One region of the Bradyrhizobium sp. USDA 3262 genome, then DNA from elsewhere that is predicted to be linked to it. Evidence: riboswitches for the same ligand, from Rfam matches in the RefSeq annotation. Region 1 holds a riboswitch; each other region holds the start of a gene.
The links. Region 1 has a riboswitch for cobalamin ahead of ACVWYP_RS00865 (TonB-dependent receptor). Riboswitches for the same ligand answer to the same signal wherever they lie in the genome.
Positions count from the first base shown of each region.

Region 2: linked by a shared signal. The riboswitch ahead of ACVWYP_RS13330 (ribonucleoside-diphosphate reductase subunit alpha) and the one ahead of ACVWYP_RS00865 (TonB-dependent receptor) in region 1 are both predicted to bind cobalamin.
Region 3: linked by a shared signal. The riboswitch ahead of ACVWYP_RS07845 (TonB-dependent receptor) and the one ahead of ACVWYP_RS00865 (TonB-dependent receptor) in region 1 are both predicted to bind cobalamin.

Region 1 is NZ_JBSSCT010000001.1:176,582-183,930, forward strand. It holds gene gspD (type II secretion system secretin GspD) at 1-1,277, shown strand, start outside; gene ACVWYP_RS00855 (tetratricopeptide repeat protein) at 1,354-1,827, shown strand; gene ACVWYP_RS00860 (PepSY domain-containing protein) at 1,835-3,334, opposite strand; gene ACVWYP_RS00865 (TonB-dependent receptor) at 3,337-5,619, opposite strand; cobalamin riboswitch at 5,726-5,921, opposite strand; gene ACVWYP_RS00870 (CobW family GTP-binding protein) at 6,157-7,140, opposite strand; gene ACVWYP_RS00875 (amidohydrolase family protein) at 7,088-7,349, opposite strand, start outside.
Region 2 is NZ_JBSSCT010000001.1:2,850,604-2,857,952, reverse strand. It holds gene ACVWYP_RS13335 (ribonucleotide-diphosphate reductase subunit beta) at 1-150, opposite strand, end outside; gene ACVWYP_RS13330 (ribonucleoside-diphosphate reductase subunit alpha) at 141-1,970, opposite strand; cobalamin riboswitch at 2,182-2,397, opposite strand; gene ACVWYP_RS13325 (hypothetical protein) at 2,799-3,731, opposite strand; gene ACVWYP_RS13320 (hypothetical protein) at 4,433-4,681, shown strand; gene ACVWYP_RS13315 (HrpF/NolX family T3SS translocon protein) at 5,950-7,349, shown strand, end outside.
Region 3 is NZ_JBSSCT010000001.1:1,707,365-1,714,713, forward strand. It holds gene ACVWYP_RS07830 (ATP-grasp domain-containing protein) at 1-313, shown strand, start outside; gene ACVWYP_RS07835 (ABC transporter substrate-binding protein) at 331-1,323, opposite strand; gene ACVWYP_RS07840 (hypothetical protein) at 1,533-1,706, opposite strand; gene ACVWYP_RS07845 (TonB-dependent receptor) at 1,818-4,031, opposite strand; cobalamin riboswitch at 4,195-4,392, opposite strand; gene ACVWYP_RS07850 (FecCD family ABC transporter permease) at 4,505-5,548, shown strand; gene ACVWYP_RS07855 (ABC transporter ATP-binding protein) at 5,545-6,318, shown strand; gene ACVWYP_RS07860 (ABC transporter substrate-binding protein) at 6,522-7,337, shown strand.

The sequences.
Region 1 (7,349 bases):
GCAACCTGCTTGACAGTGCCGACAGCCAGCTCGCGCCCGGCTCCGGCACCTCGTCGACCTCGAGCGTCGCCGACCGTCTGTCGCTCAACAACAACAACGGCGCGAATTCAGGCATGAGCGGCTTCGCATCCCGCGGCACGTCGGGGACAGGCGCAACAGGCCAGGGCCTGGGCCAGGGATTTGGCGCCGGCGGGCAAGCGAACAATCCCAACAATCCGGGCCAGGGCAACAATGCCGCGCTGGATGCCGGACGCGGCGCCGGCGGCAGCAACGGGCAGCCCGTCATGCAGGACGTCCGCATCACGCCCGATACCGTCAACAACAATCTGCTGATCTATGCCGACCAGGCCAACTACCGCATCATCGAGGCAACGCTGCTGCAGATCGACGAGCCGCAGCTCCAGGTCGCGATCGACGCGACGATCGCCGAGGTCACGCTCAACAACACCCTGTCCTATGGCGTGCAGACCTATCTCACCAGCCAGAACCTCGGCCTGAAGCCGAACACCGGCTCGATCCTCGGCACCCAGGCCACTTCCGCGCCCGCGACCACCACGGACGCGACCACCGGAGCGGTCTCGGTCGCGGGATCGCTCACCAATGCCTTCATCAACCAGAGCTTCCCGGGCTTCAACTTCCTGATCGGAAATGCGACGCAGCCGAGCCTGATCCTGGATGCGCTGCATGCCGTCACCAGCGTCAAGGTGCTGTCCAATCCCTCGCTGGTCGTGATCAACAACCAGGTCGCGACGCTGCAGGTCGGCGACGTCGTCCCGGTCTCGACCGGCAGCGCGACGGTGCTGACCACGAGCAACACGGTGGTCAACACCATCGACTATCGCAACACCGGCATCATCCTGAAGGTCTCGCCCCGCGTCAGCGTGAACGGCACCGTGCGGCTCGACGTCGAGCAGGAGATCAGCAATGTTCCCCAAAGCAGCACCGTTAACCTGACGCCGACGGTGTCGGAACGGCGGGTCAAGAGCCAGATCTCGGTCGCCAACGGTCAGACCGTGCTGCTGGCCGGCCTGATCAGCGAGCAGCAGAGCGGCGCCCGCAATGCGCTTCCGGTGCTCGACCAGATCCCCGGCCTCGGCGACGCCTTCGGGCATCAGAGCAACGGCACCCAGCGTACCGAGCTGATCATCTTCATCCGCCCGCAGATCATCCGCAACGGTTCCGACGCCCAGACCGTGGCCGAGGAGCTTCGATCGAAATTGCGCGGCAGCATCGCCACGACATCGACCAATGCACCGATCACCACCAGCTATCACTGAGCCGGGCAGCAGGATGCGCCGCGTTCTCGCACAACGGACGGGCCTCTCGGCTTCGCTTGCGATCGTGATTTGGGCGATGACCGCCTCTGTCGCGAGCGCCGACAGCGTCGCGCGCGGATCGGCCGCCTTCCATCGCGGCGACTATGTCCGGGCGGCTCGGGAGCTCGCGCCGGCCGCCGAGCGCGGCAATGCGCGCGCCCTCGGCATGCTCGGCTTCTTGTACGAGCACGGCTTCGGCGTGCCGCAGGCCTACGCAGCCGCCGCCGACTGCTACTATCGCGGCGCCGTGCAGGGCGACCCGTTCGCGCAAGCCCAGCTCGGCCTGATCTACGACAAGGGTCACGGCGTTCCGACAGATTTCGTGCTGGCCTACAAATGGCTCAATCTGGCCGCGGCCCGCTCGAACGGGCGGCAGCGCGATGCCTATCTCCGGTTCCGCGATGCGGTCGCGTCCAAGCTCTCGACCTATGAGATCATTGCCGGACAGCGGTTCGCACTGGAATGGGCCCCCGATCGGCCGGCGCCGGACGTGCACCTGACCGTCAAGTAATCGCGGCTTACGAGGGCGTGCGCACGAGGCTCGCCGACACGCGCCTGCCTCGTACCTTCCGCCGCCGCAACCGGCGCCAGCCGATCACGATCCCGCTGATCGAGATAATCGTGCCAGCCGCCGATAGCAACCACACCACGACGTCGCGCGCCGGCGAGATGCGCAGCAGCAGCGGGACATCGAGGCTGTGCAGCGCGTTGAACAGCCAGCGGTAGGACCGGCGGCTGTCGTCGCTGCGGTCGAGGATCTCGCCGGTGACGGGGGAGATGTGCAGCCAGGTGTGGGCGGGATCGTCGAAGCCGATCCGCAATACGGGAAGCTCGCGCGCCTGGTGCAGCGTGTACCAGTAGGCGTCGGGTTCATCGAGCTGCCGCGCTGATGTCATCGCAGCGCCGGGCATTGCGTGTCGGGCGGCAGCGATGATCTCGTCGCGCGAGAGGGTCATCTGCGCACCGGTCACAGGATCGGCGATGCTGCGGCCGCCGTTACCGTCGTCGAGCAACATCAACCCGTGTCCGCCGATCCAGACGAAACGCGCCTCCACCGCCGGCATCGATGGCGACGACTGGAAGCCGGCGACAATGTCGGGCGTGTCGTGGCCGCTATAGCCGACCGCGATCTCGCGGGTGACGCCGCGAGCGGAGAACGCGCCACCGGGATTGAGCGACAGCCAGCCGCTGAACATCCAGGTCAAGACGCAGATGCCGCCGATCAGGCCGGCGATGTGATGCCAGGCCATCCAGCCGCGATAGGGCGAGACGGCGCCGTTCGCGTAGCGGCGCGTCAGCCGCAGGCGCAAAATGCCGATCCAGAAGCCGGTGACCGCGACGACAAGACAGACCCCCGAGATCCACAGCACCACATCCCGCCACAGCGGGCCGTCCTTGCGCAACACGGTCGGATAGATCCAGTGCGGGATCGAACCAAGCCAGTTCCAGATGCGCTCGGGACGCGTGGTGTCGAGCGCGATCTCGCCGCTGCGCGAGGAGACATAGAGCTCTGTGCCATCGGCGTCGCCGAGGCCGATCAGATAGAGCGGCCGCAACGGATCGAAGCGCGCCGTCACCGACCATTGGTCGCGCGTCACGGTGTCGAGCAATTGGGGTTGCACGGCATGCGGATGATGTGCGGCGATGGCCAGCGCCTGGTCCGGCGTGATGCGGTCGATCTCGCTGCCGTCGACCGCCGAAATGGTGATCGTCCCTCCCTTCCAGCCGATCACCCGATAGACGGGCGTGTCGTCCATCATCGAAAGCCGCAAGTCACGCGGATAACGCTCGACGCCCGCGATCGCCATCGCGCGATCAGGCGTGACCCGCACCTTGTTCCAGGGAATGACAGGAAGCGCGGCGAGGCGCTCGCTTTCGGTAAGGCGCGGAAAGGCCACGTACATCATGACAAGGCCGGAGATGAACCACATCGCGAACAGGAGACACGTCGCAATGCCGATCCAGCGATGGACGATATAGAGCCACCGCCGCCCGCGCCGGATCAGAGCGTTGCGCATGGTCAGAACTTCACGTTGACGGACAATTCGGCGGTGCGCGGCATGCCGAGCAGCCACTGACCGGTGCCGTTCGAGGTCACCGCGTAAGCCTTGTCGAACAAATTGTAGAGGCGGAACGCGACCGTGGTGCGGTCATCCGGCTTCCATCTGATGCCGCCATTGACCACATTGTAGCCCGGCCGCAGCTGGGTGTTGGCGAGATCGGAGTACATCGCTCCGACGATCTGCACGCCGCCATAGACCGACCAGTTGGGCGCGAAATCCCACGTCAGCCAGACGTTCGAGACCTGCTGCGGCACGTTGACCGGGACATTGCCGTTGAAGCTGACGATCTTGCCGCCGACCACCTGGCTGTTGTTGTCGTATCTGGCGCGCAACAGCGCAAGATTGGCGTCGACCCGCCAGCCGTCGCTTAGCGCGAGCCCGATCGATCCTTCGACCCCGCGCGATGATTGCTGGCCGATCTGCAATGCCAGGCCGCCGGTGGGATTGCCGGGATCGGGAATCGTGAGCCCGGTCTTGACGATCTCGTAAGCGGCCAGCGTCCACTCGCCGCGGCCGCCCCAGAACGACTGCTTGACCCCGATCTCGGTCTGCTTGCCGGTCGCAAGCTGGAAGGTTTTCTGCGAGACGGACAGCGAGATCAGGTTGCTGACCGGATCGACGCCGATCGCGTACTGACCATAGAACGCGAGGTTCTTGATCGGCTCGTAAACGAGGCCGGCGCGCCAGCTGGTCCCCGATAGCGTCGTCTCAAAACTGTTTGCCGGCGTCTTGTAGTCGGTGCGGTCGACCTCGGGGCGGTCGTACCTGACCCCGGTGACCAGCGACAATTGATCGGTCAGCGAGAGCCGATCCTCGGCGAACAGCGCGTATTGATTGACGATCGCATTGAAGCCCGGCGTGGTCGCCGTCGTCGTCGCGAAGAACGATCCCGGATCGAACGCGTAAGGATTGACCGACGACGCGCCGCCATAGGGCGAGTTGTTGGTATGGGTGAAGTCGATCCGGTTGACGTCGAACCCGGCGACGAACTGGTTCGCAAGTCCGAACACGTGACCGCTGAAGGTCGTATCCATCCGGTTGCCGAGTTGCTTCTGGTCGTGGAAGATCTCGATATAGCTCGTGCGATCGATCAGCTGGGTCTTCGGATTCCAGGTGTAGTTCTCGATGTCGCGCCAGTGCCGCTCGCTGGTCAGATAATACAGCGTGTTGTTGACCTTGATGCCGTCGGCGACGTCCCACTCGGTCTTGAACCGGGTCCAGCTGTCCTGATAGCGGATCGCGCTGTCCAATGCGTTGTAGTTCTTGAAGCGCAGCGCGTCCTGGATCGAGCCGTTGATCAGCGGCGTGCCGAAATAACGTGACGGGCTGCGGTCGCCGTAGTCCTCCGACAGCGTGAAGGCGAGATTGTCCGACGCCTGCACCCGCACGGCGGCGGAGACCACCGCATTCGAGGTCTTGTCGCGATCGACCCAGCCGTCCGACATGTTGCCGGTGGCGTTGACGCGGTACGACACATTGGGATTGATCGGACCGGTGCTGTCCACCGAGAGCCGCCGGGTCATGTTGCTGTCGAGCGAAACCTCGGCCTCGTTATAGGGCGTATTGAGGGGTTTCTTCGGAATCACGTTGATGACGCCGCCGATCGCGCCTTCGCCATACAGCACCGAGGCCGGACCGCGCAGCACCTCGATGCGTTGCGTCGACCAGGTGTCGTAGGGGAACGTCAGCGTGCCGGAGCCGATATAGAAGCGCGTGCCGTCGTACAGCGTCATCACCGAGTTGCTGCCGGCAAAGCCACGGGTGCTGAACGACAGCCCGCCATTGCCGGGCGCCGGCGTTGCGATGAAGCCGGCCGCGTCCTGGGTGACGGCATCGACCACATTATGCTGGCCGCGCTCAGCGATGGTCTGCGCCGTGATGATCTCGACGCTGGCCGGCGTCTGCAACGGCGTCAGATTGAGCCGGCTGCCGGTGCCGCCCTGCGTGGTGGCATTGAGCGTCGGCGATGCCGCCCCCGATGCGCCTGACGTCGCGGCACGCGGCGTGTTGCCGGCTGGTGCGGCCGTCGCGAGCCTCGGCCGTGGCCGCGCCGCGGCGGCCATGTCACGGCCGCGCGCCGCAAGCTTCGGCTTTGCCGCAGCGGAAGGCGCGACCTCGATCGGATCGAGCCTGGTTGGTGGAGGTGTTTGTGCCGAGGCTTCGGCCGGCAGCAGCAGCGATGACAGGGAGCAGACGAGACCGAGGCGCCATTTGCGCGCAACGGGAAAGGACGGAGACATGAAACGACTCGCGGTAACGTGGCACGTCACCGCGAACGCGGACTGGCGCATTGCCCAAAAGGCAGTGCTCCGATCCCACCAGGACGCCCCCGCCCGATGTGCTCGCGTGTGACCACGACTGACGGCAGGTCTCCTGGCTCACGGGTCATCGCCTGTCGACGCCTTCCCGGGCCTGATAGCCCAGTGGCAAATTGACGAAAGGCTCGCCGTTTACAGTTGCGGGGACAGCTGCGGCATTGGGGTTACCCTCGCACCGCATTCCCTTTTGATCCCCGAAGGGAACCGTCGGCAAAAACGATAGGTGCTGGCGGCAGGGCTGTCAATTCGATGCGATTGTCGCACACATCCTTTGCGGGATGCTGCTGCGGCGATGACACAGCGATGTCTGCTGCGGCTGACGCGGAGCTCCCTCTAATCCCGTCATCCTGAGGAGCCGCGCAGCGGCGTCTCGAAGGATCGACGGCCACCAGCGGGGCCGTGCCCCCTTCGAGGCTCGCTTCGCTCGCACCTCAGGATGACGGGAAACGTAGGTTCGTATCACTTGGCTTCGACACATCCCTGCATCACCTCATCAATCTCCGCGCGCGACAGAGCACCCATCTCGGCGATGAACACGATGCGCGTGCGCGGCACGCCGGGCGACGGCACGCCGCCCGCAGCCAAGGTCGCGCGGCCGCCGGCGAGTTGAAACACCGTCAGCCGCCCGGGCTGCTCCACCGTCTCGAACAATCCCTTCGCCCGCGCCAGCTTCGGCGCCAGTCTGCCGATCGCCTGCTGCAAGCGCGGCAGCAGCACCGGCCGCTCCGAGGTCCAGCTCAGCGTCTCGAAGCGGTCGGACGCCGGCCGTCGCGGCGCGGTCTCGCGCGGCGCCGGCAGATGATCGAGATCCGCCGGAAACAGCAGCGCGGCCGGCACCTCGCCATGCAAGGCATCAACCAGCACGGCCGCCGGACGCGCCGCGCGCACGGCGTCGCGGATCGCGGCGCACGCGGCGGCGTCAGTCAGATCGACCTTGCTCAGCGCCACCACGTCCGCCGCCCGCACCTGCGAGCGCAGCAGCGCGTCGTTCAGCATCGCCGCAGGCTGCGTCGCGTCGACCACGCACAGCACGGTCTCGAGCGGCGCCTCCTTCCAGATCACGGGATCCATCAGGTTGCGCACGATGTCGGCGGGATCGGCGATCCCGCTGGTCTCGATCACGATGAATTCGGGACGCGGATCACGCCGCAGCAGCGTGGCGAGCGTGCGCAGCAGGTCGCCCTCCAGCGTGCAGCAGATGCAGCCGTTGCTCAGGTTGACCACGCCGTCGCTGGCGCCCGCGATCAGCTCCGCGTCGATATTGATCGCACCGAAATCGTTGACCACGGCGGCGATGCGCCGCCCTTGCGCATGCGCCAGCAGATGGTTGACGACCGTGGTCTTGCCCGCCCCGAGGAAGCCCGCGACCAGCAGGATCGGGACCGCCACCTCAGCCCCCAGCGACGGGCCGGCGCACCGGCCGGCCGGGACGCGCCGCGACATCGAGCACCCCATCGCTGATCAGTGGCTGGCCGCTGACCACGAGATGCCGCACGCCCTCCGCCGGACGATTCATCGCGGAGAAGGTCGCGCGGTCGCTCAGCGTCTCGAAGTCGAACACCACGACATCGGCGTCGGCGCCGACCTGCAGCCTGCCCTTGGCCCGCATCGCCGGCGTGCTCGCCGACAGGATCTCGGCCGGGATCAGCGCG
Region 2 (7,349 bases), 2.7 Mb from region 1:
CATCCAATGGGTCTGCTGCTGGCGCTTCCAGAACTCGTAAGCCCAGGCGTAGCGATCGACGTCATAGCTGCCGGTCGAGTCGAGGAGGCCGACGCACCGTTTGCCGATCAGTGTGCGCGGATCGACGGATGAGAGATCGATCACTGACATGCGAGGCACTCCTCATAGTCAGTGTGCCGCTGCGGCTGCGGCGGCGCCGCGTTGTCGCCGTCAGCGATGTTGCCGGCGAACGCCGCGCGCGAGATCGATTTTGAACGGCAGTAGTAGAGGCTCTTCACCCCGCGCTTCCATGCCGTCCAATGCAGCATGTGAAGGTCCCACTTATCGACGTCGGCCGGCAGATAGAGGTTAATCGACTGGCTCTGGCAAATGAACGCGGCGCGGTCGGCGGCAAGCTCGACGATCCAGCGCTGGTCGATTTCGAAGGCGGTGCGAAAGACCGCTTTTTCGTGTTCCGACAGGGTGTCGAGATGGGCGACTGAACCCTCGTGCGCGATGATCGACTGCCAGGTCGCCGAAGTATCTGCGCCCTTGGCGGCCAGCAGCTTGGCGAGATGCGGATTACGCACCGAGATGGCACCGGACAAGGTCTTATGGGTGTAGATGTTGGCCGGGATCGGCTCGACGCAAGCGCTAGTCCCGCCGCAGATGATGCTGATCGAGGCGGTTGGCGCGATCGCGATCTTATGGCTGAAGCGCGCCATCACACCGCGTTCCAGTGCATCCGGGCACGGCCCACGCTCGCGCGCGAGCGTCACGGATGCCGCGTCGGCATCGCGACGGATTTTCCGGAACATGTTCAGATTGAACGACTTGGCCACGACACTTTCCATCGGAATGCCCTTGGCCTGCAGGAACGAATGGAAGCCCATGACGCCGAGGCCGACGGAGCGCTCACGCAAGGCGGCGTAGCGGGCACGCTTCATGCCGTCCGGCGCCACCGTGATGAAGTGGGTCAGCACGTTGTCGAGGAAGCGCATGACGTCCTCGATGAAGCCTGGCTTCTCATTCCACTGATCCCAGGTCTCGAGGTTGAGCGACGACAGGCAGCACACCGCGGTGCGCTCCTCGCCGCGATGATCGATGCCGGTCGGCAGGGTAATTTCGCTGCACAGGTTGGAGGTAGAGACCTTGAGGCCGAGCTCGCGCTGGTGCTTGGGGAGCGACCGGTTCACGGTGTCAATAAACAACAAGTAAGGCTCGCCGGTCTGCAGCCGGTTCTCCAGGATGCGTTGCCACAGTTGGCGGGCGTCGATCTCGCGGATGACATCGTTGGTCCTCGGGCTGCGCAGAGCGAACGCGGTGCCGGCGCCCACGGCACGCATGAACGCGTCGGTAACGTTGATCCCGTGGTGCAGGTTGAGACTCTTGCGGTTGAAGTCGCCGGACGCCTTGCGAATCTCGAGGAACTCCTCGATCTCGGGATGGTGGATATCGAGATAGACCGCCGCAGAGCCGCGCCGCAACGAGCCCTGGCTGATCGCCAATGTCAGGCCGTCCATGACGTGGATGAACGGGATGATACCCGAGGTAACGCCGCCCTTCACCTTCTCGCCGATCGAGCGAACGTTGCCCCAGTAGGTGCCGATGCCGCCGCCGTTAGAGGCAAGCCAGACATTCTCGTTCCAGGTGCCGACGATGCCTTCGAGCGAGTCCGACACCGAGTTAAGGAAGCATGAGATCGGCAGACCGCGCGTGGTGCCGCCGTTGGACAGCACCGGTGTGGCCGGCATGAACCACAGCCGAGACATCGCATCATAGAGACGTTGGGCATGCGCAACATCATCCGCGAAGGCGCAAGACACCCGCGCGAACATGTCCTGGAGCAATTCGCCGGCGAGCAGGTAACGGTCGGTCACCGTCAGCTTGCCGAACGGCGTCAACAGGTCGTCGCGCGTCCGATCGAGCTTGAGATCGGCCCGCCTTGGCGATGGAGCAAGGGGGCGCGGCAGCGGAGCCGGCGATGGCAAGACAAGACCCGACTCAGGCGGGGTAGGCCTTGCCTGCGCTGGGCGCGGCTGCACATGCGGCGGCTCAATGAGATGACCCTGCTGATCGAAATTGTAAGACGGCGACATCGGCAACCCCGCGATGTTGGGCGCGGGCCGGCGCGGACGACTTGCGAGGAATCCGGGCAAATGTCCCCGGCTGCAAGCGACCCACCGGGACACCCCGCCCGAGGACTTTCATTCGGTCGCGGCAGGTCTCCTGGCTCGCGGGTCACTGCGGCCATCGGCCTTCCCGGCGCTGTGTCGCGCCAGTGACCATGATGACAACCGCTCGCCGCTTACAGTTGCGGGGGCAGCCCCGGAGTTGCCGTTTTGGCGCACCGGGTTCCCTCTTAGCTTCCACCCTACAAGATGTGGGGAACGGAAGACCGTGACTGACTATAGATAGGTCTACGCGCCGGGATTCGTCAATTGGAGAGATCAAGATTTAGAAGGCAAAAACATACCGACCGCCCGGACCACTCTATCGCCGCTGTCACTTCTTGCTGCAGAGATGCCTTGGGCTGCCTTTCAGTTTCCGTTAAGCTTGCGCATAGTCGAGGAAATTCTGACCCACGTGTCGCATTGATGCGATCTATGAAACCGCGCGTCAGCAGAGAGGGAATTCGGCAAGGCGCTCTCCGATCTGAATCGCAGCGCTCGCCGCGACAAATGGCATCTGGACGAATCGTTATCCATCGTCGGCGAACAACATTGGCCCTGGCGCGCCTTCGACCAGAATGGCCTTGTTTTTCGACGTCTTGATCCAGCGCCGAAGAGACTCGCGCGCTGCACAGTGGTCCTTAACTGTCAGGGCTCCAGCGCAACGTGCAAGCCCTCGTTGCTTTCAACATGAACGTAACGGGGTCCAATCGGCCGTCCCCTGCCGCTGGCGACGGTGACAACGTCTTCCAGAGGCGTGGCCCGCGCATCCGCCTCTGGGCGAGACAAGATCAGATCCGCATGCAACAGCCCTTCTGATTCGAGGCCGGTCGCATCCACGCCAAGGGCCGCCAAGCTGGCCAAACAACTTTCAAACTCTTCAGCATCGCGAAAGCGACGCTGGATAAACGTCGCGCCGGTAAGACGTTCTGTCACAAGACCACGCTTTGCAAACGCTTCGGCCAACGATTCAAATGGGAACATTCGTAGCACAAAGGAGATGATCCATGGTTGCTTCTCTGTCGCATCGAGAATCTCGCTGAACGTCTTCTCGGTAACGTAGCCGATGCATCCGGTTGACATGATAACATCCACGGAGCGGAGAATGCGCGCGCTATCCGTCGATAGCGCCTCCTTTTCAAGGTCAGCGACGATGCCCTGCTCCAAGAGGCCAACACTCTTTGCATAGCTGATCGCCTGTACCGACACGTCGAGGCCGATAAAGCGCGCCAACCCGACATCAGGCCAGGCTGCATAAAAATTGCGATCGAGACTCACCAGTGTTTCAGAACTGATCGCCCTCATCTCACGCCGGGCGTAGCGGTGACGCAAGCCCCCGAAGGTCAGCGGAAAGCGATGCACTGCTGCGTTGATGCCGTATGAACATCCAACGTCGAGCACGACGGGCTTAAGGCCGGTTGCCGAAGCTTTCGCTGCCAGGATTTGGCGCACAACCGGCTCAGCCACGTCCGGAATCATATAATCTAGGTCTCCGAGGATCGAGAAATATGCCCTCGGATCATCAGAAGCATAAATATTATGGAATATAGCTTTAGACCGATTAATACGCGAAAAATCCATCCGCAACACAGTTCCTCCCATCTCATTTGCAAGCGAGTCGACGACAGTGCCTTCGTACTCGCCCGCACTTTGGTATACAGGTCGGTCTTACACCCGCCGATGCGACAGCAGAAGCGGCAAGCGGACAAGAGCATCCGCCTGCGTAAGATTTTCATGAAACTGGTCCCGCACCGATGAACAGCCGCTGGAGATACATTCGGCCGAGTTGAGAGCGGGTCGAGGCAACGGCAGGCAACATGAGAAGAACCGTTTCTGTCGCGTGATAAGATTGGCAGCATTCGTGAGCGCGAATCGGCCAGCACCTTAGAGAAGCGAGCTGACCGAAAGCTGACGAGCGTTCGTTACCCGATGACCGCGGCAGGTTTCCATTTAGGAAGAAGCATCGGCCTCCAACTTGGGACGAATTTTGGTGTCGATCCTGTCGTGAAAATAGCAGGTATACTCATCCGATCTCGGAGGCTGCATCTTGAAGAAAGTGCTATGTGTTCCTGTTTTCACCTGCCTGACGTCGCCAGGACGCTCGGCGCGCCGCTGACGCTGCCATCGACGCCTTACAGTTACATGTTCTGGATCAGGACCTCGCGACCGCACTACAGGAATTCGGTCACAATCGGAATATCCGGGTCAATGTAAGTACTGGGGTGAAGGGGCGGATTCGCGGGCGGCTACCGGAACTCCCACCGCGAGAATTTCTCGACCGCTTGATCAAGCTCTATAATTTTCAATGGTACTACGATGGGCGGGTGCTTTACGTATCCGACGCGCACAAGGCGCAAAGCCGACTACTGATCTTGAATCCGATCAGCTTTGATGCATTCAGAGACGGCAAAGCCGTCGCGTATCGCAACGACGCCACAGGCTTCGAGCAACAGCTGTCCGAGCTAGGAGGTAGCGGCATCCTACATCGCAGCTTGCGATTTTTTTTGATGCGAACCTTTGAACTGCTCTAAAAGACTCGTCATACGGATGAAATTCGACGTTTAAGGATGAGAGACGTTCCCGCTGTGAGGAGTAACACGGGCCTCAACCGGCAATAAGCAGACATGCGCGGTCAATCCAAGGAGCTTTGAGCAGAAACTGACGGGACCGCATGAAGCGGACGAATCTAACTAACTAGCATCGGATTTGGCCGAAGCTTGGAGCCGCGCCGTCACGCGCCGAGCCATCATTCGACGGCGGACGTGCCGCCACCACTGGTCCTCACTCGCCAAGCCGCCACATTCCTTAGATCGACATGCTGAGAAACTGCAATGTGATGTCAGGCAGGCACCCGCGGACAACAACTTTCGCCATCGCGGGTGTGCCGCACATGGCCGAACCGCGAGGAGAAAACTTATTCGTCTCCCAAGTCGTTAAACCTGCTCTTGCGGCTAGTTTGCGTCCGCCCTTCGTAACCGCGTGACCCAACTGTTATCTCGTATTGAGCCCGCGACGTGGATTCGATGCAGGGTCGAAGAGCGCAGCGGCCAAGGACGAACAAAAGGACTTAGGCCGGGCGTCCGAGCTTTGATGTTTGTCAGTGCAAGTTGGGTCCGCTCAACGCGTCTGACGATGGAGTTTTTCGAGGACTTGGTCGACGACCGGTATCTGAGCCGACCATGCTGGATGCGCAGCTCAGAAGAGCCAGCAGCTCAGAAGAGCGAGCACTTTTTCTGGCGCAGGCGCGGGGGTGGCTACTGCGAAATCAGCGCCCACCTTAAGGTGTTCCGGAGCTCTTGCGAGATTGTTGGACCAAATCAACGAATGCTCCCGATAGGCAGACGTAAAGCTTTAACTCGCTGACATGGCACCAGGCCAGGCGAACGCAACTAAGCGAAGCTGGCACCGGCATTGAAATACGTCCAGGTCCCTTGCGGGCAAGACTACTTCATCAATCACCCTGAAATCGTCTGAGCGCCGTCAGCTTCTCGAAAGGTTGTCCGTTTTACCATACGGGCGAATATTTAGACGGCGGCGTTCCCATGGATAGTCGCGAAACTGAGCGCTGAAGGCGCACTGAGCAACAGGATGCAAGTGGTAGGACCTGTTGAACTCTGCCGATCAACACTCCCTGTTCGTCGCGATCTCGGGCCGCGCCGGTGACCGTCTTGTGGTGCACACTTACATCGGAGGACGTGTAATGTCAGTCGACCTATCGCCAACCGCCAACTCAACTGTGGCTTTCTCCGGAATGCCCGCCCCTCCCTCGTCGGCGCAGGACTTTTCCAGCTTTCAGGCGATGCTGGCCAGCCTCTCCTCGAAAGACACGACCAACGATCATTCAGCATCGCAAGTGACGGCCTCCACAGAATCAACCAAGCAACTGACTGAGGAACTCACGCAGGAGGCGCGGAGTATCCTGCCACCAGAGATAAGGGCAGCATTGGATGCATATCAGGATGACCCACAGCCGTCCTGTGCTGCCGGCAGCCCAATCATTGCGGAAGCGCCCGTACAAAGCTCAAGGATCACCTGGAACGGTGGCACGCTGACTAATGCGGAACTGCAGATTGTCTCTGTGCTGAACCGCCACAAGGACAAATGCCCGCTTGATTGGAAGTCTCTGGGAGATTTGGCCAACGATCCCTCGACACCGCCGGATCTAAAGGCGGCGATCGAGGCACTGCAACAGGACCCGGAGCTCTTCTATGCGATCGGTTCGCAAGGCGACGGCCGCTGTGGCGGCAAGATCAAAGCGGGCGATCTCAGCGGCTTTTCCGACCATCACCCTCAAGTTGCCGCGTTCCAGGAGCAGCGGGCGCGGATCTACGAGCAGAACTACATGCCATCCGACGGTACCGGGAACGGTGAGCCATCGGTCATGACACTGACCGATGCCTTGCGCGAACTCTACCGCTATTCCGATAACCTGCCCAAGAACTTGAGCCTTGCGGATTTCAGGCGCATCGTGGACGGCAACGCCGACATTGGCAAATGCCCCCCACAGGTCCTCGCCGCGGCTCAATATTTTCTCGACCACCCGGATCAATGGAAGCAGTTGTACGGCGGCTCGATAGATAAGGTCCACAAGGAGGACTTCCTGCAGGTCGCTTCGTCATCGATGAGTCTCACTCGACCCGAGCTGAGCACACTAAACACGATCAACAAGAACCAGGACGCTTTCTTTGGAAATGGCGATCTGACCCGGGAAAAGCTCGTGAGTATGGTGGACGACAAGAGACTTTCCCCTGAGGTGCGAAGCGCGGCTTCCCAGCTGCTCTCGGATCCTGTGCTGTTCGGATTGATGAACAACGCGATTACTGGTTACAAAACCCACCACAAGTTTTTCGACTTCGGCGGCGGCCATACGGTCGATTCCGGAAACATCAGCAGAAACGATTTCAACCAGTTCTTCAACAACATGTCTGGTGCGAACCGCGCCGCTCCGCAATTGAAAACGCATGCCGCTCAAACGCCGGCCGAACAGGAGGCTACCGCAGACATGATGATTGGCGCGGCAGATCAGCCCGACATCAAGTCTCCCAAGAAGAACGGTGGCGCCCTCATGCACGCAATTAATGACGTGCTCAAGGTAGGCTCGAAGGTACTCGACTGGACAGCGACGGCCGTTGGTGTACTCGGCTTCATTCCAGGGCTGGGCGAACTGGCCGATCTTGCTTCAATGGTGATCGAGGCCGA
Region 3 (7,349 bases), 1.5 Mb from region 1:
CGAGGGCCGCGCCGGGGTGCGGACGCATCTGGCGATGCAGGCGCTGCTCGGCAGTGCGTCGCGCGATGGTACGCGGCGTGACCTGATCCGGGAATGCGGCCGCATCGCCGCGGGCGAAGGGCACTACCGGGGAAGCAGTGAAGAGCTGACGCCGGTGCGGCTCGACTGGCTCAGTGCCGTGCCGCTCGCGATGACCACGGCGTTGCTGCTGGCATCACCGCAGATCGCCTCATCGCTCGCGCGCGGCGGTTTTGGCGCGCATCTGCTCGATCGCGGCAGCATCAAGGCGATCGAAAATGGCGATTTCCGATAGTATCCTTCACCGCGAATTCACTGCACGACCTTGTCTGCACGCTTCAATAGCTCGGGTGGGATCTCGACGCCCACGGCCCGGGCCGCCTGGAGATTGAATATCAGCTCTCGCCTGGTGACGACGCCGACCGGCAGGTCGCCCGGCTTCGCGCCCTTGAAAATCTTGTCGGCGAACGTCGCAAACTCGCGCCATGTATCGGCGACGTTGGCGCCATAGGTGATCACCCCGCCCGCGTCCGCCTGGCCGCCGGGAAACATCGCCGGCAAGCGGTTCTTCAGGGCCAGTTCACCAACTTGCTTTCGATTGCTGAAGGGCACCGGCACTTCCAGGACCAGCAGCGCCTCCGCGCGTTCCTTTGCCATCCCGGCAATTGCGGCCTCCAGATCGTCCGCACTCTTGACCTTCACGATTTGCGGCTCCAACCCCAAGGCCTTGGCTGCGGCCTCGTTGGCACGGTCAATCGGAGCGAGCCCGCGTTCATCGGCGCCGGGGATCGTTTGATCGCTGAGAATCGCAACGCGCGTGATTCCGGGCAATGCCTCCTTCAGAATTTTGAATTGCTTGCTGGCCTGCTGCGGATCGAGGTTGGTGAGGCCCGTGATGTTGCCTCCCGGTTTTTCCATCGAGGCGACAAGCTTCAATGCAACCGGGTCGGTCACGATTGCAAAGATCACCGGAATCGTCGACGTCGCCTTCTGCGACGCCACCGACGCCGGGCCGCCGAGTGCAAGGATGACATCCACGTTCGCACCGACCAGCTCCGAGGCGAGGCCCGGAAGGCGCTCGAGCTTCGACTCGGCAAATCGCGGTTCGATGACGATGTCGGGGCCTTCGAGATAGCCGCGGTCGGCGAAGTCGCTCAGAAGGTTTTTCTTGATGGAGTCGAAGAGCGGCGACGGGCTGCCGTTGAGAAGGATTCCTACTTTCCTGGGGGCTTGTTGCGCATTGGACGGTTCGCACGTCGACGCGATCATGCAGAAGACCGTGAGCACCGCCTTCGCAAACCTCATGGCACCGCCCCCCGGGCAAGGACCCAGCGTCCATGCGGAGCCTAGCACGGCAACCAATCCGGAAGGGGGGCCAGCCCATGACCCCGCTGCGACCTAATGTCTGCTTGGCGACGATGAACCGGGCTCGGTAGCTCGCAAGCTACGAGGCCGCCGCCCGCGACCCGGCGCGCAACTGCGCCCGGGACATTTGGATGGACATCTGCCGCGCCTCACAATGGCTCGTCATCATTGCCGTAGCGGTCGAGCTTCGGCGTGGCGATGTCGCCGTCCTCGTAATAGTCATCGTCCTGCAGCGCTGCGGGCGGCGGAGGCTTCTTCGACTTGTCGTCGATCTTGTCTTTGGTCTTGGCGCCGTCCTTGCTCGTCTTTCCGGCCTTGGCCATGCGTTTCCCCTGCACGGGTCAAATCAGCTGCCGGAATTCTACTCCAGTTTGCGGACGCTTGTAACGTGATGAGACGACGCGGCGGGCGCACACCCCGCCGTGCTGGACAGCTCAGAACGTCGCGCCGGCCTTCACCATGTAGGTGCGGCCGGGCAGCGGATAGGCCGAGAAGCGGCCCTCCGTGAACGTGCTCGCGATGGCGTAGTCGTAATAGAGCGCGTTGAACAGGTTGTTCACGCTCAGCGACCAGAAGAAGCGGTCATACTGCCCGCTCAGCTTGATGTCGGCGGTGGCGTTGCCGGGAATCCGGCTCTGGGTGTTGGCCTGGTCGTTGTCCATGATGCGCGCGCTCCAGGCCCGCACCGTGGCGTCGAACACCAGATAGTTCTGCCAGATATTCCAGGTGACGCCGAGATTGCCGGTGTAGCGCGACACCAGCGGCACGTCGTTGCCGGCCCAGATGCCTTCGCGGAACACCGCGCGGGTGATCGCCATGCCGGCGCGCAGGGTGACGCTGTCGCTGACCTTGAGCGCCGCGCTGGTCTCCGAGCCATAGCGGCGGGTGGGGTCGAGGTTGGTGTTGAAGAACAGCACCGGGTTGAAATGGATCTCGTTCTCGAGATCCATCAGATAGACACTGGTCTGGACCTGGAAGCGGTTGGTCCTGACGCGAAAGCCGCCCTCGACATCCTGCGAGGTCTGGGTCTTGAGCTGGAAGGTCTGCGGGATCGGGGCGAAGGTCAGCGGGTCGAATGACGGACCCGACGCGACGCGTTCGTCGACATCAGGCGTGCGGAATGCGCGTGCCGCGCGGCCGAACACCGAGAAAGTGTCGGTCAGGCGATGCTCGACGCCGACATGCAGCGCGTATTGCGTCTCGTTGCTGTCGAGCGGTGCCGCCTGCGCGTCGAACGCGAACGGCGCGTTCGGGTCGTAGCGATCGCGCGCCGAGACGCTGGTGTTTTGCACACGCGCGCCGTAGGAGAAGTCGGTCGTCGGCAGCACGCCGATCGTGTGCTGCCAGTAGCCGGCCACGGACTGCTGCTCGATATTGTAGATGTGGAACGGGTCGACGCCCTGATAGGCGCCGCGCGCCTCGCGGAAGGTCGAATCGTAATAGTCGATGCCGGTCAGGATCGTCGACGGCATCCCCAGCATCACATTCTTGACGCTGAGCCGCGGCGTGAGCGACCAGGTCTGCAGCGCGGCGTCATTGTAGGTCGAAGCGAAGCTGATGGTCGGCACCTTGCCGAAGAAGCCGCTCTGCGTCTCGCGCTGCCGCCAGCCGCCGTCGACGATCAGGTCGACGCCGTTGATCAGCGTCTTGGTGAAGCCGGCGGTGACGCTGGCGGTTTGCTGGTTGGCATAGTCGAAGGGCGTCGCGGCGCCGCGGCGATCGGTGAGCAACTCGTTGACGCCGATCGACGGATCGACCAGCCGTCCGCCGGGCAGGCCGAGCTTCTGGTCGCTGCCGGTGACGGTGAGGAAGGCGGTGAGATCAGGCGTGGTGTAGTTGATGTTGCCGACGGCGTTGCGCTGGTCGAGCGCATTGTTGACGCGGTAGCCGTCGGACTTGATGCCGTTGCCGTAGAACGAGGTGGACCACGGTCCGGAATTGAGCGCCGCGGAGACCGTGGCCATGCGGGTGTTGAACGAGCCGTATCCGCCCTCGGCCCGCATCGTCGTCGGCGGGCTGCCGACACCGGTCTTGGTGATGATGTTGACCACGCCGCCCACCGCGTTGTCGCCGTAGAGCACCGCGCCGCTGTTGCCGCGCGTGACCTCGATGCGCTCGATGGAATCGAGCGGGATCGTGGTGAGGTCGAAGCCGGCCTTGTCGACGTCGTTGAGGCGGCGGCCGTTGAGCAGGAAGAGGGTATTGTCGGTCGCGAATGCGCCGAAGCCGCGCAGGTCGACCGACGTCTTGGCGCCGTTCGGTCCGCCATAGGGCGTTTGCAACTGCACGCCCGGCACCTGCGCAAGAATCTCCGGTAGCGACTGCACCGGCGAATGCGCGATGTCGTCGGCGGTGATCACGGCCGAGGAGGAGCCGACAATGCCGGCGAACTGGCGGCCGCCACCGGTGCCACCCGTTCCGGTGGCCACGCCGGTCGCTGTCGTGCCCGATCCGCTGCCGCTGCCCGTATTATTACTCTGCGTGGTGCCCGGCGCCGGGCGGCGCGGCACCGGCGCTTCGTCTGCGGCCGGCCTGGCGCGCGTGACGTTCTGGTCGCCCGGCTTGGTGACTTCGATCGCCGGCAACTGATCGGGAGCGGGTGCCTGCTGCGCCCGCGCGGCGGAGCCAAGGATTGCAGGTGCGATCATCGTCGACGCAAGCAGATGCACGCGGTGCCGCCGATGGAAAGGGAAGGGGAACATAAGCGAGGCCTCGGCAACGTCAGTGGCACGTCACCGCGAACCAGTCTCACCATCGTGCTCACGGCATCAGGTGAAGCTCATGCCTGTACTCCCCGACCGGCATCCTCGCGTGTGACCACGGCTGACGGCAGGTCTCCTGGCTCGCGGGTCGTTACCCTTCGTCGCCTTCCCAGGACCGAGATTCCCAGTGGCCTGTGACGAAGGATTCACCGCATACAGTTGCGGGGGCAGCCGCGGCGTTGGGGAAGTTTCCCCGCACCGCATTCCCTTTTCATCTCATGAAAGAACCGTCATGTTCATCTAGGGTTCGGCCGGGCAGCAAAGTCAATCCGGCGGAAGTCGGGCGGCGGCCGGGCGGCCACGGTTTTTGTCGAGTGTCGCTTGTCTGCCACGGCGATCGCTGTAAGAGCATGGATCCGATGAGCGTGCAGGATTTTGCCTTGGCGGCCGAGGTCGCGGCGCGGCGCCGGTGGGGCGCCACCGCGGCGCTGCTCGCGCTCGTGGTCCTGCTGCTGGTGATCTCGCTCGGCATCGGGCCGGTGCGGCTATCGCCGCTTGCGGTGATCGAGGCGCTGTTCGGCGGCGGCAGCGATGTGGCGCAGGTGATCGTGCGCGAGATCCGCCTGCCGCGCACCATCCTGGCATTCGCGATCGGCGGTATTCTCGGGCTGTCAGGCGCGGCGCTGCAAGGGCTGCTGCGCAATCCGCTGGCCTCACCGTCGCTGTTCGGCGCGCCGCAATCGGCGGCCTTCGGCGCGGTGCTGGTGATCGCGCTGGGCCTCGCCGATGTGCGCTCCTATGCGCTGCCGGTGGTGGCGATCATCGCCGCCTTCGGCTCGGTGTTCGCGCTGCTTGCGATCGCTGGCCGCAATGCCGGGCTCTTGATCCTGATCCTGGCCGGGCTCGCGATCTCGAGCTTTGCGGGTGCTGCGACCGCGTTGGTGATGAACCTCTCGAGCAATCCCTTCGTGGTGCTGGAGATCGCGTTCTGGCTGCTCGGCTCGCTGGAGGACCGCAGCTTCCAGCACGTGGCGCTGGCACTGCCCTTCATCGTCGCGGGCGCCGCCATCCTGCTCAGCCAGGCGAGCGCCTTCCGCGCGCTGACGCTTGGCGAGGAGGCGGCGCAGAGCCTCGGCGTCGATGTCGGACGGTTGCGGCTACTCGTCATCACGGGCGTGGCGCTCGGCGTCGGCGGCGCGGTCGCGGTCACCGGCACGATCGGCTTCATCGGCCTCGTCGCGCCGCATCTGATGCGTCCGCTGATCGGTCACGATCCGGCGCGGCTCTTGGTGCCGAGCGCGCTCACCGGTTCGGCGCTGCTGCTCGCCGCCGATATCGCGGTACGTATCATCCCCTCGACATCGGACATCAAGGTCGGCGTGCTGACCTCGATCATCGGCGTGCCGTTCTTCCTTTACCTCATCATGCGCGAACGCCGCGCGCTCGGCGGAGGTGTGGCATGACGCTGCTCTCCGCCGCCGCGCTCAATGCCTCGCTCGGCAGCCGCAAGGTGCTGCACGATGTCTCGCTGTCGTTGCCATCGGGCCATCTGGTCGCGCTGGTCGGGCCGAACGGCGCCGGCAAGACCACGCTGTTGCGTGCACTGGCCGGGCTGATTCCCTCCGACGGCGAGATCCGGATCGGCGGCGATCCGCTGGCGTCGCTGCCGCTGCGCGAGCGTGCGAAGCGCTTTGCCTATCTGCCGCAGGGGCACATGGTGCACTGGCCGCTGCCGGCGCGCGACATCGTCGCGCTCGGCCGCTACCCGCACGGCGCGACCGATCCGGCGCGGCTGTCGCCGACGGATATGGACGCGGTGCTGCGGGCGATGCAGGCGGTCGACGTCACTGAATTCAGCGATCGCCGCGTCACCGAACTCTCCGGCGGCGAGCGCAGCCGCGTCGCGCTGGCCCGGGTGCTCGCGGTGGAGGCGCCGGTGATCCTCGCCGACGAGCCGACCGCTTCGCTCGATCCGCGCCACCAGATCGACGTGATGCAGAAGCTGCGCAACGTCGCCGACACCGGCGTGCTGGTGATCGTGGTGACGCACGATCTCGGGCTCGCGGCGCGCTTTGCCGATCATGTGCTGGTGCTCGCGGAGGGGCGGCTTGCCGCGCAGGGCGCGCCTGCTGAAGCATTGTCGGAGAGCGTCCTCGCCAGCGTATTCCGGGTCAGCGCCTACCGTGCCGAATTTCAGCGGGAGGCCGTCATCGTGCCGTGGGCGGACGTGTGATGTGGCCGGAGTATCGCAGCGAACTCGCTGCACCTCTCCGGCTTGCGCGGGAGGTCATAGCGCATCGAAAGATGCGCTATGGGTGGGGGCTCTCTCCACGATATGACTCGCGGCGACACCCCCACCCCAACCCTCCCCCGCAAGCGGGAGAGGGGGCTCAGCGTCAGCGTGGCAGCCATCTTGCTTCGCTTCATCTTGGAGCGATGGTCGCGATTCTGCTGTGGCTTGTTTCTGCCGGTGCCGCGTCCGCCGCCGGACCGCGCATCGTCTCGATGAATGTCTGCAGCGACCAGCTCGTGCTGTCGCTGGCCGACCCCGACCAGATCATCGGTCTCAGCCGCTTCTCGCGCGATGCCTGGCAATCCTGGGCCGCCGAGAAGGCGCGAAATTTTCCGCGCCTGTCCGGCGAGGCCGAGGACGTACTGCTGCTCAAGCCCGATCTCGTCGTGGTCAGCCTGTTCGACAAGCGCGCGACCCGCGACCTGTTGAAGGCCAACGGGCTGCACCTCGTCGAATTCACGGTGCCGCGCACGCTGGATGAGGTGAAGAACCAGATTCGCGCGATGGGCGATGTGGTGCAGCATCCCGATCGCGCGGAGGCCGAGATCGTGCGCCTCGACGCGGCCACCGCCCGGGCGCGGGCGGCGGCAAGCGCGCATCATTACCGCGTGCTGCCGCTGGAGCGGCGCGGCTTTGTCTCGGGCGACCATAGCCTGGTCAGCTCGCTGCTGGCGGCAGCCGGCCTCGCCAACGCCGCCGGCGAACTTGGCGTCGGCGCAGGCGGGTTTGCTTCGCTGGAGGCGATCGTAAAACTGCGGCCGGATTTCATCCTGGTGTCGGAAGCCGGCGACCGCGCCGAGGATGACGGTCGCGCCTTCCTGCTGCATCCGGCGCTGGAGCGCTTCTATCCGCAAAGCAAGCGCATCGTGCTGCCCGAGCGGCTCACCGTGTGCGGCGGCGTGATGCTGGCGGATGCGCTGGATCGGCTGACGGAAGAGTTGCAGCGAGTGACGCGGTGATCCTTCGTCATC